Regions from separate parts of the Kineococcus rhizosphaerae genome, predicted to be linked through region 3. Evidence: predicted binding sites of a transcription regulator. Region 3 holds the regulator's gene; each other region holds the start of a gene.
What was found. Region 3 encodes LexA, which represses DNA repair genes until DNA is damaged. Its sites were predicted from a motif close to TCGAACANNTGTTCGA; they were not measured.
Positions count from the first base shown of each region.

Region 1: the regulator LexA is predicted to act here: its motif matches at 3,045-3,060, upstream of CLV37_RS06690 (DUF6504 family protein).
Region 2: the regulator LexA is predicted to act here: its motif matches at 2,026-2,041, upstream of ruvA (Holliday junction branch migration protein RuvA).

Region 1 covers NZ_PVZF01000002.1:525,062-530,032, forward strand. Annotated here, with positions in the region: gene CLV37_RS26975 (alpha/beta fold hydrolase) at 1-751, opposite strand, end outside; gene CLV37_RS26980 (aminoacyl-tRNA deacylase) at 748-1,299, opposite strand; gene CLV37_RS06680 (PKD domain-containing protein) at 1,403-1,792, opposite strand; gene CLV37_RS27445 (hypothetical protein) at 1,833-2,048, shown strand; gene CLV37_RS26985 (DUF6318 family protein) at 2,242-2,844, opposite strand; gene CLV37_RS06690 (DUF6504 family protein) at 3,210-3,608, shown strand; gene CLV37_RS06695 (SAV_6107 family HEPN domain-containing protein) at 3,655-4,086, shown strand; gene CLV37_RS06700 (DNA polymerase III subunit alpha) at 4,159-4,971, shown strand, end outside.
Region 2 covers NZ_PVZF01000001.1:102,035-107,005, reverse strand. Annotated here, with positions in the region: gene yajC (preprotein translocase subunit YajC) at 1-195, opposite strand, end outside; gene ruvB (Holliday junction branch migration DNA helicase RuvB) at 342-1,409, opposite strand; gene ruvA (Holliday junction branch migration protein RuvA) at 1,406-2,008, opposite strand; gene CLV37_RS00555 (dienelactone hydrolase family protein) at 2,114-2,833, shown strand; gene ruvC (crossover junction endodeoxyribonuclease RuvC) at 2,749-3,384, opposite strand; gene CLV37_RS00545 (YebC/PmpR family DNA-binding transcriptional regulator) at 3,443-4,204, opposite strand; gene pdxT (pyridoxal 5'-phosphate synthase glutaminase subunit PdxT) at 4,260-4,877, opposite strand; gene CLV37_RS00535 (NUDIX hydrolase) at 4,902-4,971, opposite strand, start outside.
Region 3 covers NZ_PVZF01000001.1:728,407-733,377, forward strand. Annotated here, with positions in the region: gene CLV37_RS03530 (pilus assembly protein CpaE) at 1-113, shown strand, start outside; gene CLV37_RS03535 (proteasome assembly chaperone family protein) at 129-1,034, opposite strand; gene nrdR (transcriptional regulator NrdR) at 1,081-1,584, opposite strand; gene CLV37_RS03545 (LysM peptidoglycan-binding domain-containing protein) at 1,697-2,152, opposite strand; gene CLV37_RS03550 (DUF2277 domain-containing protein) at 2,331-2,600, opposite strand; gene lexA (transcriptional repressor LexA) at 2,780-3,520, shown strand; gene CLV37_RS03560 (aspartate/glutamate racemase family protein) at 3,517-4,182, opposite strand; gene CLV37_RS03565 (ATP-dependent DNA helicase) at 4,233-4,971, opposite strand, start outside.

The DNA.
Region 1 (4,971 bases), on a different contig from region 3:
AGGCCGGGACGTGCCCGCAGTCCGCCCACTCGATCCAGCGCGTCTGCGCGGGGGCGGCCGAGCGCCTGCAGAAGTCCGGCGGCAGCACCCGGTCCCGACCCCCGGCGACGACCGTGACCGGTACCCGCACGTCCCCGGCGCGGGTGAAGGCTCCCGCCGCGATGCCCGCGTCCGCGGCGACGTACCCGGGTGCTGCGGCGATGGCGCTCAGCGCGTCCCGCACCAGGTCGGCCGGCAGCGCCCGGGGGGCCGTGCTCGTCGCGGCCAGCGCGAGCGTCACCCCGAGGCGCGTCGTCACGACCCGGCCGGGCAGCCGGCCGGCGAGCCGGGCGAACTGCTGCCCGGTCGGCAGCAGCGGCGGTCTCCTGCGCGGGGTGGTCCACAGACCGGCCGGGGTGAACGCCGTGACGCCGGCGACGGCCCCGTCCCGTTCCCCGGCGGCCGCTTCCAGCGCGATCCAGCCGCCCAGGGAGTGCCCCACGAGGTGCACCGGCTCGCCCTGGGCCGCCGCGAGGCGCTGCAGCCGCCCACCGAGAGCGGCGGGGGTCATGCCCGACGCCGGGACGGGCGGGGCGTGCCCGTGCCCGGGCAGGTCCAGCACGAGGAGGCGGTGGTCGGCGGCCAGGTGCGGCACCACCAGCGACCACGCCGACGCGGCGCCCCCCAGGCCGTGCACGAGGACGAGGAGCGGGTGCGCCGGGTCGGTCGATCCCGCGCGGTGGACGGCGAACCCCTCGAGCAGCTCGGTCATCCGAGCTCGACGGGGTGCCCCCCCGTGAGACGCAGCAGCTCGTCGTAGCGCGTGCGGAACACCGCGTGCGGGTGGCCGGCCGGCACCCAGATGTCCTGGTGCGGGGCCAGGGCCACGTCGACGTACGTCGGCAGCGGTTCGGACAGCGACAGGGGAGAGGCCGAGCCGAGGACGGATCCCGTGCGGCGCAGCACGTCCGCCGCCTCGTCGCGGAACAGCTCCGGTTCGCACAGCACCGCGGCCAGCGACGGGAGGAACAGCGGGTGGGCCGCCGAGGAGATGACGAACAGGTGCCGGTCCTCGCGGGTGCGCAGGACGGCGGTGGCCGCGATCGCGGCCACCGCGACCTGCAGGTGCCGCGCGAGCCCGCCGACGTCCCGCACGGTGGCCGGGACCTGCACGACCGTGCCCACCGCGTCGAGGTCGACGAGGGCTTCCGCGGTGCACTCGACCGGCGGCAGCTGGAGCACGGAGGTGGAGTGACCTCCAGGGGCGGCCGTGGAGGAGCCACCGCCTTCGACGGGTTCCTGGCGCAGCGTCCACCTCATGCACCATCAGCGTAGAACCGTTCTCGTCTCCCGTCGCGCCGAACGGCCCGGTGCGGTGCGCCCACCCCGCCCCCGTGGTGGGGTGGTGCTGGGCCGCAGCGCATCAGCGGGTCGGCGCCACCAGGACGTTGTCGCCGGACAGGACGTGCACGCCCACCGCCGGGGACGTGGTCGTCGCCGTCCCCTCGATGGGCCGGTACGGCAGCCCCGCGATCGTGTACTCCCCGGTCCACGTCGTCGTCAGCGTGATCGCGTGGTCGCCGGGGGTCGTGTACGTGTGCGTCAGCGTCTGGTGCGGGTACGCCCGCCCCGGGTCCGCCGTGGGCCCCACCGTCGACCCGTCCCCGAGCGTCCACGTCCAGCTCGTCGGCGTGGCCCGGATCGTGACCGGGAACCCGAGGACCGTCGTGCCGCGCGTGACCGTCTCGTTCGTCGTGGTGAGGATGAGCGGGACGTTCAGGAGCGCCTCGCCGGTGCCCGGCTGGAGGTTCACCGGGCTCGGCGGGAGGCCGACGCGCTGGAGGTCGGAGGCGGTGACGGTGACGGTGGGGAGGGTGATGGCTCCACTGCTCGCGCCATCAGTGCTGCAGGCGCTGCCTTGCGCGGACCAAGGTGTATTACCGGTCCTTGTCCATGTGGTCATAAAAGTCTGGCCGGGCGGGCAGACGCTGTCCGAGGCCCGACAGTTGAACTCTCCAATCGAGATGTTTGGGTTGCTGGCGCCGCAAGCCGTCGTCTTCATTGATTGAACTGGCGGGGTGGACGACTCTTTTGGTGATGTAGGTTTTCGGGGAGGTATTCGTGTAGGAGTATGAGACCTTGCTCCGACCTCCACGTGGGCACCGTTGGCTCGACCCCAAGAGTCACCTTCTGCATGTGCCGGCGAGCAATAGAGGAGGAAAAGAATAGTCAATGCAAATTTTGCGGTGAGGGCACGGATTTTCAATTTGCTTCCCAGATGACCCAATGGTTGTCAATCCACTTCAACCACAGGAAAAACTCGGCCTCGTCCAGACCGGGCACCTCCTCGAGGACTCGATCGTCTTGGTCGACTACGTTATGCGGGGTGCGGCTGACGAGGACATCCATCTGAAGTTCTCCAAGATCAGGCTCCCAGGATCGAAATGAAACACCGTGGAATTTAGTTTCTAACCCCACATTGATATAGCCGTGTTTTAAGAATCCCGCCACTTCGCTAATGTCATACGCGCAGCCAGCACACCCCTCGTCTGAAATTGATTGAAGCAAGCTTGTATCGCCTGAGTTGCGTGAATAGTTCAAAACTTGAACATAATAACTTGCAAAAGCGCCGCCGCCTTGCTCTGAGAATTCCATGGCGAGTTCTGACGGTTTCGGCACTGCGAGCTCCCGCGTCGCCATCGAGGCGGGTGTCGTGCTGGCACTGGGGGTGCTGGCCGCTACTGGTGCGCTGGTTGCCGGCGCGCTCGTCGCTGCAACCGCCGGAATCTCCGGGTCGGCGTTCGAACACCCGGCGAGCAGGGCCGCTGCGGCGAGGGTCGCGGCGAGGGGGCGGAGACGGATCACCGGGGCACGCTCCCATGCCCCGACCCGCCTCTGGCGCCGCTTTCCCGTTGCTGTGGACAGGTTCTCGGCCGTTCGGGTGACGGGGCGAGACCTCTGCGCGACGCGTGACGCTGAGTCCTGCAGGGCGACTCTGCGTCCTGTGGACAACCTGCTCCGGCGTTGACGTGCCCTGAGGGCGGTGGTGTAGCTTCGAGATGCGTTCGAACCGGTGTTCGAACGCGATGTGGCCGCTCGAGACGCGGTCCGGGGGGAGGGGAAGCTCCGCGGGCCGCGTCTCGAGCGTGTCCTCGCGGGCCGCTTCCCCCGGCTCGCCCGCGCCGCGCGGTCCGCCGCGGCGCCGGCTCGAGTGGGGAAGGTGAACGACGGTGAGGCTGTTCTCCGACGAGGTGCACGTCCGGTCCGCGCGGACGGGAGGCGACGATCCCGTGCAGTTCGTCTGGCGCGGAAGGCTCTACGTGGTCCACGAAGTGCTCTCGCGCTGGCGCGAACGCAGCGCCTGGTGGGAGCACGCGGCCGTGGCGGCGGTCCACGGCGAGGCCACCGAGGCCGGTGATCCAGGCGGCCGTGCCCGCCCGGTCCTCGAGATCGGCGACCTCGAGCGCGAGGTCTTCCGCGTCGAGGCCAGTGTGGGCCACTCCGGCGGGGCCGGAGTGTACGACCTCGCCCGCCCCGTGAGGCCGGGAACGGCGGCCGTGTCGGAGGTCGGTGGTACTTCTTCGTCCGAAGCGTCGGAGGACTGGCAGCTGCTGCGCGTCAGCGACTGAGGGCCCGTCGACGGCAGACCCGACCGCACGACCGGAGGAGAACGCGATGCCCACCTTCGACGCTCCCACAGGCGTCCCGCGTCCGCTGACGACGGCCGCCCTCGACCTGCTCGCCCGGTGCGAGGACGAACTGCTCACCGCCTTGCGCAGCGACGACGTGGCCGAACGCTACGTCCACGCCCACCTCGCAGCCCTGCGGGCCGGCGCGGCGCTCGTCGCGGTGCACGGCCGTCCCGCCCAGGGCCGGCGCAGCGGGGGGCCGCGCAGCGTCTGGGAGATGCTGCCCGCCATCGACCCCGCGCTGCAGGGGTGGGCCGACCGTTTCGCGGCGACCGCCTCGGTGCGCTCGGCCGTCGAGGCCGGTCGGGTCGGCGCGGTCGACGAGGCGGCGGCCGAGGACCTGCTCGCGGACGCCGAGCGGTTCCACCGGCTCGTGGAGTCGATGCTCGGGCTCAGTGCCGTGCCGCTCGCCGGCTGAGGACCACCGCACCACCCAGAGACCACCAGAAACACCCGGTCTTCCCCACGGGCACGTTCCGAAGGACGTCCCATGACCACCCGCACCACCCCCGTGGCCCCGTTCCCGCACCTGCACGTCGCCTCCGGGTACTCCCTCCGCCACGGGACCTCCACCCCCGCCGCGCTCGTCGCCCGCGCCGTCGACCTCGGCCTGTCGACGCTCGCCCTCACCGACCGCGACGGCCTGTACGGGGCGGTGAAGTTCGTCCGCGCGTGCGAGGCAGCGGGTCTGGCTCCCGTCCTCGGTGTCGACCTGGCCACCACCCCGACCGGCCTGGCCAGCGGTCTCCCGGCGTGGTCCGACCCCTCGGTGGCGGTGCGCCGCACCGCCTCCCGGAGTCCGGTCCGGGGCGGAGCCGTCGTCGACCCGAGGTTCCCCCGCGTCACCGTCCTCGCCCTGGGGACCGACGACGCCGGCACCGGGAACGGCTGGGCCGCGTTGTGCCGGCTGGTCAGCGCCACGCACCTGGGAGGGGAACGCGGGAACCCCGTCAGCAGCCTCGAACTCGTCACCACCCACGCGCACCGGCCCGACGGCCGCACCGCGCTGGCCGTCCTCCTGGGGCCGGGCTCCGAACTCGGGCGGGCGGTGCTGGCCCGCCGCGACGACCTGGCCGGTGCCGTCCTGCGTCGCTGGCGCGCGCTGTCCCCTCCGGGGTCCCTGCACGTGGAGATCGTCTGCCACCACGGCGCCCCGGGGACGGCGGGCAGCGTCGAGCACGCCGCGCGGATGCTCGCCTTCGCCCGGGCCGCGGGGGTTCCCGCGGTGCTGACCGCGGCCGTCCGCTCGGCCGGGCCCGAGGGGGCGCTGACGGCCGACCTCCTCGACGCCGTCCGCCGGCTG
Region 2 (4,971 bases), 630 kb from region 3:
CTCCAGGACGATCTCCTCCGGCGAGGTCTCGACCACCGTGCCGAACAGCCCGGACGTCGTCATGACCCGGGCGCCGGGCGCGATGCCGTTGCGCATCTCCTGCTGGGCCCGCTGCTGCTTGCGCGTCCTCGAGAACATGAAGACCAGCAGGGCCGCCATGGCGACCAGCAGGATGACGTTCGAACCACCAAACACGGGATTCCCTCTCCGCACCGGCGGGGATCGACGGCTCGCCGGTGCCTGTGCCGGCCCTGTGCCGGCTCGGCCGACCAACGCGGGGGCACCCCGGCGGGTTCCAGGGGCCTGCGCGGACCGGCTCGAAGCGGGCAGTCTAGGCGGGCTCAGTCCTCCGGCCGCTCCCCCGCGGGCTCCTCGTCCAGCGCGAGCTGCCACGCCGCGCCCGCGGGCGCGTCCCGCGGCGGCGTCAGCCCCAGGTGCGCCCACGTGTCCGGCAGCGCGATCCGCCCGCGCGGGGTCCGCCCGAGCAGCCCCTCGCGCACGAGGAACGGCTCGGCCACGGTCTCGACGGTCTCGGCCTCCTCCCCCACGACGACGGCCAGCGTCGACAGGCCGACCGGCCCCCCGCCGAAGCGGCGGCACAGCGCGTCCAGGACGGCCCGGTCGAGGCGGTCCAGCCCCCGCTCGTCGACCTCGTAGACCTCCAGCGCGGCACGGGCGGCGGCGCGGTCGACGATCCCCGAACCGCGCACCTGGGCCCAGTCGCGCACCCGGCGCAGGAGCCGGTTGGCGATGCGCGGCGTCCCGCGCGAGCGGCTGCCGATCTCCGTGGCACCTTCGGCCGTCAGCTGCACCCCGAGCAGGGCGGCGCTGCGCCGCAGCACCTTCACCAGTTCCTCGGTCGTGTAGAAGTCGAGGTAGCCGGTGAACCCGAAGCGGTCGCGCAGCGGCGCGGGCAGCAGGCCCGCGCGGGTCGTGGCCCCGACGAGGGTGAACTTGGGCAGCTCCAGCGGGATCGCCGTGGCCCCCGGCCCCTTGCCCACGACGACGTCGACCCGGAAGTCCTCCATCGCGATGTAGAGCATCTCCTCGGCGGGCCGGGCCATCCGGTGGATCTCGTCGAGGAAGAGCACCTCCCCCTCGTCCAGCGAGCTCAGCACGGCGGCCAGGTCCCCGGCGTGCTGGATCGCCGGGCCGCTGGACTGCCGCAGCGGGGCACCCATCTCCGAGGCCACGATCATCGCCAGCGTCGTCTTGCCGAGCCCGGGCGGACCGGAGAACAGGACGTGGTCGCTGGGCATCCCCCGGGCCTTGGCGGCGTCCAGGACGAGGGAGAGCTGCTCGCGCACGACCTGCTGGCCGACGAACTCGTCCAGGCCGTGCGGGCGCAGCGCCGACTCGGCCGCGCGCTCGCGGTCGTCGGCCCCGGTGGTCACCAGCCGCTCGCTCATCCGCGACCCGACAGGTGGCGCAGGGCCGCGCGCAGGGTCCCGGCGACGTCGGCGACGTCGGAGGTCTCGTCGGCCAGCACGACGTCGACGACGTCCCCGGCGTGCTTGAGCGGGTACCCGAGCCCGACCAGGGCCTCGACGACCTGGTCCTTGCGGCTGTCCGACCCCGTCGCCACGGGCGCGGGCACCGCACCCGACGGAGGCCCGAGCCGGTCACCGAGCTCCAGGCAGATGCGCTGGGCCGTCTTCTTGCCGATGCCCGGGACCCGCACGAGCGCGGCGTGGTCCTCGGCGGCCACGGCCGCGCGGATGCCGTCGGGGCGGTGCACGGCGAGCATCGCGAGCGCCATCTTGGGCCCGACGCCCGAGGCCGTCTGGACGATCTCGAAGACCTCCTTCTCGTCGGCGTCGGCGAAGCCGAACAGCGTCAGGGAGTCCTCGCGCACCACGAGCGTGGTGTGCAGCAGCGCCTCCTCCCCCACGCGCAGCCCGGCCAGGGTCGCCGGGGCGGCCAGGACGAACATGCCGACCCCGCCCACCTCGACGACGGCCGAGTCCAGCCGAACCGCGAGCACCTGCCCGCGCACCGACGCGATCACCGAACCTCCAGGACGAGACGAACGCTTGTACGAGCCGAGGCTAGACGGCCCCTGCGACACGGCCCCTCAGGCGCGCCGCCGCGAGGTCGGGGGCAGAGTGTCGCCGTGAGCCACGCAGACACCGAGAACCCCCGCCAGAACGTCACCTTCGACAGCGCGACCGAGTCCGGGCACGCCCACGGTTACCTGCGCGTGCCGGAGTCCGGCAGCGGTCCGGGCGTCATCGTCATCCAGGAGTGGTGGGGGCTGACCGACCACGTCGTCGCGATCGTCGACCGGTTCGCCGCCGAGGGCTTCGTGGCCCTGGCCCCGGACCTGTACGGCGGCCGCACGACCCACGACTCGGCCGAGGCGCAGGAGCTCCTGGTGAGCCTGCCCGTCGACCGCGCGGCCCGCGACCTGGCCGGTGCCGTGACCTACCTGCTCGACCGGCCCGAGGTCACGTCGGCCACCGTGGGCGCCGTCGGCTTCTGCATGGGCGGTGCGTTCGTGCTGCGGCTGGCCGCGCAGCAGGGGGACCGGATCGGGGCGGCGGTGCCCTGGTACGGCCTGCCGGGGACGGACACCGACTACTCCGGGGTGCGGGCGGCCGTGCTGGGCCACTACGGCGAGCAGGACGAGTCCGTCCCCCTCGCCGACGTGCGCGCCACGGCCGAGCGGATCCGGGAGCAGGCGGGCGTGGACGTGACGCTGCACGAGTACCCCGCCCCGCACGCCTTCTACAACGACGAGCGGCCGAACTACCGGCGCGAGTCGGCCGAGCTGGCCTGGGAGCGCACGACGACGTTCCTGCGCGAGCGGCTGGCCCCTGCCGCCCGGGCCTGAGCCTCCGCCTCGGCGTACGCGTTGCGCCGGCCCGTCACCAGCGCCGAGTGCGTGGCGGCCTCCAGCCGGGAGGTCGCCCCGCCCCGCCACAGGTGGCACAGGGCCAGCGCGAGGGCGTCGGCGGCGTCGGCCGGTCGCGGCGGGGTGTCCAGCCCGAGGACGCGGGTGACCATGACGGTCACCTGCTCCTTCTCGGCCCGGCCGTTGCCGGTCACGGCGGCCTTCACCTCGCTGGGGGTGTGCATGGCGACCGGCAGGCCCCGCCGGGCCGCGGCCACGAGCACGAGCCCGGCGGCCTGCGCCGTGCCCATGACGGAGCGGACGTTGGCCTGGGCGAAGACGCGCTCCACGGCGACGACGTCCGGCTCGTGGGTGTCCAGCCAGGTCTCCAGGCCTTCGCTGATCGCCAGCAGGCGGGCCTCGACGGGGTCGTCGGCGGGCGTGCGGACCACCCCGACCGCGACCATCTGCGCCCGGCGCCCGGTCCGGACGGCGTCGACCACCCCGATCCCGCACCGGGTCAGCCCGGGGTCGACCGCCAGCACGCGCACAGCCCCCACGATCGCACGCGGCGGTCGCGGGGGCTGTGACGGGTGGCCCGGCGGGGTGTCAGGCGTCCTCGAGGGCCGCCATCACGTCGTCGGAGACGTCGTAGTTGGCGTAGACGTTCTGGACGTCGTCGCAGTCGTCGAGCGCGTCGATGAGCCGGAACACCTTGGCCGCGCCCTCGGCGTCGAGGGGGACCTCGACGCTGGGCAGGAAGCTGTTGTCGGCCGAGTCGTACTCGATGCCGGCCTCCTTCAGCGCGTCGCGCACCGCGCCGAGGTCGGTGGCCTCGCTGACGACCTCGAAGGTGTCGCCCTGGTCGGTGACCTCCTCGGCGCCGGCCTCGAGGACGGCGGCGAGGACGTCGTCCTCGGTGAGGGTGGTGCCCTCCTTGCCGACGACGACGACCCCCTTGCGGGAGAACATGTACGCGACCGAACCCGGGTCGGCCAGCGAACCGCCGTTGCGGGTCATGGCGGTGCGGACCTCCATGGCGGCGCGGTTCTTGTTGTCCGTCAGGCACTCCACGAGCAGCGCGACGCCGTTGGGGCCGTAGCCCTCGTACGTGATGGTCTGCCAGTCGGCCCCGCCGGCCTCGGCGCCGGAGCCGCGCTTGACGGCGCGGTCGATGTTGTCGGCCGGGACCGAGGTCTTCTTCGCCTTCTGGATGGCGTCGTAGAGCGTCGGGTTGCCGGCGGGGTCACCGCCGCCCGTGCGCGCCGCGACCTCGATGTTCTTGATGAGCCGAGCGAAGCTCTTCGCACGCTTGGCGTCGACGACGGCCTTCTTGTGCTTGGTCGTCGCCCACTTGGAGTGGCCGGACATGTGCTTCCCTCCGCCTCGCTGAAACTGCTTCGCCTACCGAAAACCCGTGCGCGCCTCAGAGGCGCTGCCGCACCATCGCCACGAAGTGGCGGTGCACCCGGTCGTCCCCGGTGATCTCCGGGTGGAACGACGTGGCCAGCAGCGCGCCCTGCCGCACCGCCACGATCCTACCCGCGGCGGGCCCGGCGCCCAGTCGGCCGACCACCTCGACGTCCTCGCCGGCGTCCTCCACCCAGGGCGCGCGGATGAACACGGCGTCCACGGGCGGGCCGTCGTCGGTGATGCCGGCCAGCGGCAGGTCCTCCTCCCAGGAGTCGACCTGCCGGCCGAAGGCGTTGCGCCGCACCGTGACGTCCAGGCCGCCCAGGGTCTGCTGGTCCTTCCCGCCGTCCAGCAGGCGGTCGGCGAGCAGGATCATCCCGGCGCAGGAGCCGTAGACCGGCAGCCCCTCGGCGATGCGGGCGCGCAGCGGGTCCCGCAGGTCGAAGACCCGCAGCAGCCGGTCGATGGTGGTCGACTCCCCGCCGGGCAGCACCAGACCGTCGACCTCCGCCAGCTCCGAGGCGCGCCGGACGGTGGTGGTCCGAGCCCCCCCGGCCTCGAGGGCGGCGACGTGCTCGCGCACGTCGCCCTGCAGGGCGAGGACACCGACGAGGGGGGTGGTGCTGGTCACCGCGGCAGCGTAGAGGGTCTCCGCTCAGGCGATGACGAGCGGCTCCCCGACCCACGCGGGCGGCAGTCCGGCCAGCAGGCTCGGCAGGTCCGGC
Region 3 (4,971 bases):
ACGCGTTCGAGGCTCCCGACGCCGCCGACGCGTACGCCCTCGCGCTGCTGCACCACCTGTCCGGGGCCCGGGGCGGCAGCGTCGGGACCGAGGGCGCGACGCTGCCGGCCTGACCGGGCCGACCCGCCTCAGCCCTCCCCGGGTTCCTCCTCGCGCTTGGCCAGGAACCGTTCGAACTCCTCCCCGAGCTCGTCGGCGGTCGGCAGGAAGGCGCTGGCGGCGCCCGTGCCGCGGCCCTCGTCGCCGAACGCGTCGTACTGCTCCTCCAGGGCGGTGACGACGGCAGCCGCCTCGGGGGACTCCGCCACCTGCCGGTCCACCTCGACCCGCGTCTGCGACGCGGCCTCCTGCAGGGCCTGGACGTCGATGGAGACCCCGGTGGCGCCCGAGATCGTGCGCACGAGCACGGCCGCGGCGTCGGGGTGGTCGCTGCCGCCGAGGTAGTGCGGCACGTGCGCCAGGACGGACACCACGTCCCGGCCCGCCTGGGAACCGCGCAGGTGCAGCAGCGCGCTGGCGTGGCCCGGCACCTGCGCCTCCACGTCCCACGTGCGGTAGCCCTCCAGCAGCTCGGGCCGGCTGGCGCTGGCGGTGACCCCGCTGGGCCGGGTGTGCGGCACGGCCGTCGGCGCGGCCGAGAGCACCATGGTCAGCCCCACCCCCAGCTCGTCGGCGAGGTTCCAGACGGCGGCCGTGAAGCGTTCCCACTGCACGTCGGGTTCGGGCCCGGTCAGCAGCAGGAACGAGGAGCCCTCCTCGTCGAAGACCCGCAGCACCCGCAGCCGCGGTGGTTCGACGTCGAGCCAGTTCTGCCCGCCGAAGGTCATGGTGGGCCGCCGCGCGCGGTAGTCGTGGAGCTGGTCGACGTCGAAGGTGGCGACGACCTCGTGGCGGCAGGTCTCGAGGAGGTGGTCCACGCTGAGCCGCACGGCGTTGCCGGCGTCGACGAAGCCGGACAGGGCCACGACGAGGGGAGGGTCCACCAGGGAGGGGCGCTCACCCTCGTAGGAGTACAGGGAAGCGGGATCGAGCATCCCGCCATCATCCCCGGCTCGCGGCGGCGGTCCGAGCAGGGGTCCGTCAGCCGTGCGCGGGGACCGGCTCGACGGGATCGGCCGGCAGCGCGTCCGCACGCGCCTGGCGCTGGGCCCGGAGCCGGTCGATGGCCTTCTCGAAGTCCGCCATCGAGTCGAAGGCCTGGTAGACCGAGGCGAAGCGCAGGTACGCCACCTCGTCGAGCTCCTGCAGGAACGGCAGCGTGGCGAGCCCCACCTGGTGGGCGTCGATCTCGGCGGCCCCCTGGGCCCGGACGGCCTCCTCGACCCGGTGGGCGAGCAGCGCGATGTCGTCCTCGCTGACGGGGCGTCCCTGGCAGGCCTTGCGCACGCCCGAGGCGATCTTGGCGCGGCTGAACGGTTCGGGGGCACCGGAGCGCTTCAGGACGGTCAGGCTGGCCGTCTCGACCGTCGTGAAGCGCTTGGAGCAGTTCGGGCACTGGCGCCGGCGACGGATCGAGGTCCCGTCGTCGGTCGTGCGCGAGTCGACGACACGCGAATCCTCGTGCCGACAGAACGGGCAGTGCACCCCGACTTCCTCCCCCGCGACCGGACGACAGCTCTGGTCCAGCCTCGACCGTACGTCCAGGGCGGTGCAGCGGGCAACCGGCCACGGTGCACGGGCGGCGCCGGGCACGACGTCAGTCCCGGTCCGGCAGGGTCAGCCGCTGGCCGACCTGCAGGCTCATCGAGGGCAGCGCGTTCAGCGCGACGATCTCGTCGGCGACCTCGCGCCAGTCCTGCGACGGCGCCCACTCCTCCGCGATCGTCGACAGCGTCTGGCCCGGCAGGACGGTGTGCACGGCGGGAGCCGGGGCCCGCCCGGGGCCGACCCCGGCACCCGCGGAGGCCCCGGAGAGGGCCCCGGTCGCGACGATCACCGCACCGGCCAGGGCCGAGGCGGCCGTGCAGGTGAGGAGCAGGCGGCCCCGGCGCGTCAGGCGCAGGGGGCGGCGACGACCCCGCGCGGGACGGGCCGGGCGGGCGGCCCGCGCGGCGCACGGGCGCGCGCTGCGCTGCCGGGGCAGCTCGAGCGCGAGGGTCGGGCGGGGGGCGAGCGCGGGGGCGAGGGCGGGGGCGAGGGCGGTGGTGCTCACGAGCGTGGACCTCCATCTCGGTGGCACCGCGGATCGAACGAGTGTTCGATGCGGTGTGTCTGTTCTACCACCGTTCGAACGGCGGGACGCAACCCCCGGATCGGGGGGTGACGGGGACAGACGCTGCCACCGGCCTCCGACAGACGGCCTGACCTGCGCGGACGGCCTCGCGGGGCGCTCAGGGGGCGTAGCGCCGGGCGGCCCGCTCCCGGGCCTTGACCGCTTCGGCCTCCCGGTCCTTCGGCGGGGCGGTCGTGACGAGGTCGTCCAGCAGGTGGCGCGTCGCGTGCGCCACCTCGGCCACGGCCCGGTCGAACGCCTCGGCGTTGCGGGCCGACGGTCTCGTCGTGCCCGCGACCTTGCGGACGTACTGCAGCGCGGCGGCGTGGACCTCGTCGGTCGTGGCGGGCGGCTCGAAGTTGTGCAGCTGGCGGATGTTCCGGCACATGCCGACGACCCTAGGCAGCCGTCCCGCACGACACGCCGACCCGCGTGTTCGAACACCTGTTTGATCGGTGGGACGCTGCTGACTACGGTGTCGGCACCGGGTCGACGCGTCGGCCCGGTGGACGTGACCGCAGCAAGTGACCGCAGATCGTGTGCGCAGGACGGGACGGGGAGAAGGACGTGGCCGACGTGCTCGACGGGACCGACGACGGAGAGCTCGCCGACGAGCGGCTCGGCACGGTGCACGAGTTCCCCGACCCGCCCCTGGTGCGCGACGGCCTGACGAACCGGCAGCGTCGCGTCCTGGCCGCGATCCGCGAGGGCGTCGAGCAGCGCGGCTACCCGCCGAGCATGCGCGAGATCGGCCAGGCCGTGGGGCTGACGAGCCCGAGCAGCGTCGCCCACCAGGTCAAGACCCTCGAGAAGATGGGCTTCCTGCGCAAGGACCCGCGCCGCCCGCGCACCCTCGAGGTCGTCTCCCCCTCCCCGCAGTTCGGCTGGGGCCTCATCGCCGGCGTCGACGGCACGCCCGCCGAGGGCCGTCCGGCTCCGGCCTACGTCCCGCTCGTCGGTCGCATCGCCGCCGGCGGCCCGATCCTGGCCGAGCAGCTCGTCGAGGAGGTCTTCCCCCTGCCGGCGCAGCTGATCGGCGCCGGGGAGCACTTCGTGCTGCGCGTGGTCGGGGAGTCGATGATCGACGCGGCCATCTGCGACGGCGACTGGGTCGTGGTGCGCCGGCAGCCGACGGCCGAGAACGGTGACGTCGTCGCCGCCATGATCGACGGCGAGGCCACCGTGAAGGTCCTGCAGCGCAAGGACGGTCACGTGAAGCTCCTGCCGCGCAACCCCCTGTTCGAGCCCCTCGACGGCGACGAGGCGACCGTGCTCGGCCGCGTCACCGCCGTCCTGCGCTCGCTCTAGCGGACCGGCTGCACCAGCTCCACCGCGGCCTCGACCGCCAGTCGCGGCGAGGTCAGCACGGGCACGCTGAGGTCGCGCAGCAAGGGCGCCGCGTCGACCATGCTGGCCTGCGCGAGCACCACGACGTCGACCGGCGGGTCCAGCGGCAGCACCGCCCGCCGGACCGCGTCCGCCACACCGGTCGTGTAGGTCAGGAGGTCCCCCGCCTCGAAGGCCGACCAGGTGTCGGTGCAGCGCACCTCGACGAACTCCACGTCGCGCCCGGTCGAGTCGGCGCACTCGTGCAGCAGCGGCATCAGGGTCGAGGCCGCCTCGTCGAGGGAGGCCACGACGGCGATGCGCCGGCCCGCCAGGACCGCGGCCTCGGCCATCGGGCGGTCCACCCGCACGACCCGCAGCCCCATCTCGGCGCCGACGGCCTTGGCCGTGGGCCCGATGGTCGAGCAGGTGCAGACGACGACGTCGGCCCCCTCGCCCGCGAGGCGGCGCAGCCGGTCGCCGATCGCCCCCCTGACCGCCTCGAGACCCCGTTCGCGCGCCGCGGCCAGCAGGCCGGCGTCGACCAGGTGGCGGTCGGCGACGGTGTCGTCGCGTTCGCCCAGGAGGTCGCGGAAGGTGCGCACGTGCGCGTGCGCGGTGTGCAGGAAGCCGACGGTGGCCACGTCCCGAGCATCCCACGAAGGTGCCCGGCTGCCAGCGGGTGTCACGCAGATCACCCACCCAGCCGACGCAGCGCGGCCTGCACGGTCCCGGTCGAGGTCGTGGGCCAGAAGTCCGGCAGCGACTCGCGCAGGAACCCGCCGTAGCGCGCGGTGGCCAGCCGCGAGTCGAGCACCGCGACGACGCCCCTGTCCCCCGTCGCCCGGATGAGCCGCCCCGCCCCCTGGGCCAGGCGGACGGCCGCGTGCGCCACCGAGACCGTCGTGAACCCGTTGCCGCCGGCCGCGTCGACGGCCCGCGAGCGCGCCGACATGAGCGGGTCGTCCGGGCGGGGGAAGGGGATGCGGTCGATGACGACCAGGGTGCAGCTGTCGCCCGGCACGTCGACGCCCTGCCACAGCGACATCGTCCCGAACAAGGACGTCGAGGCGTTCTCGGTGAAGTCGCGCACGAGCTTGGGCAGCCGGTCGTCGCCCTGGCACAGCACGGGCGTCGACAACCGCCCCCGCATGGCCTCGGCCGCCTGCTCGGCGGCCCGGCGCGAGGAGAACAGGCCCAGCGTGCGGCCCCCGGCGGCCTCCACGAGGCCGGCGAGCTCGTCCATGACGGCGTCGTCGGACCCGGCGCGACCGGGCGGCGGCAGGTGGCGGGCGACGTAGAGGATGCCCTGGCGGCGGTAGTCGAAGGGCGAACCGACGTCGAGGCCGGTCCAGGGCGTCTTCGCGCCCTTCTCGCCCTTGAGGCCGAAGGCCCCCGCGACCGGGTCGAACGAGCCCCCGAGGGTCAGGGTC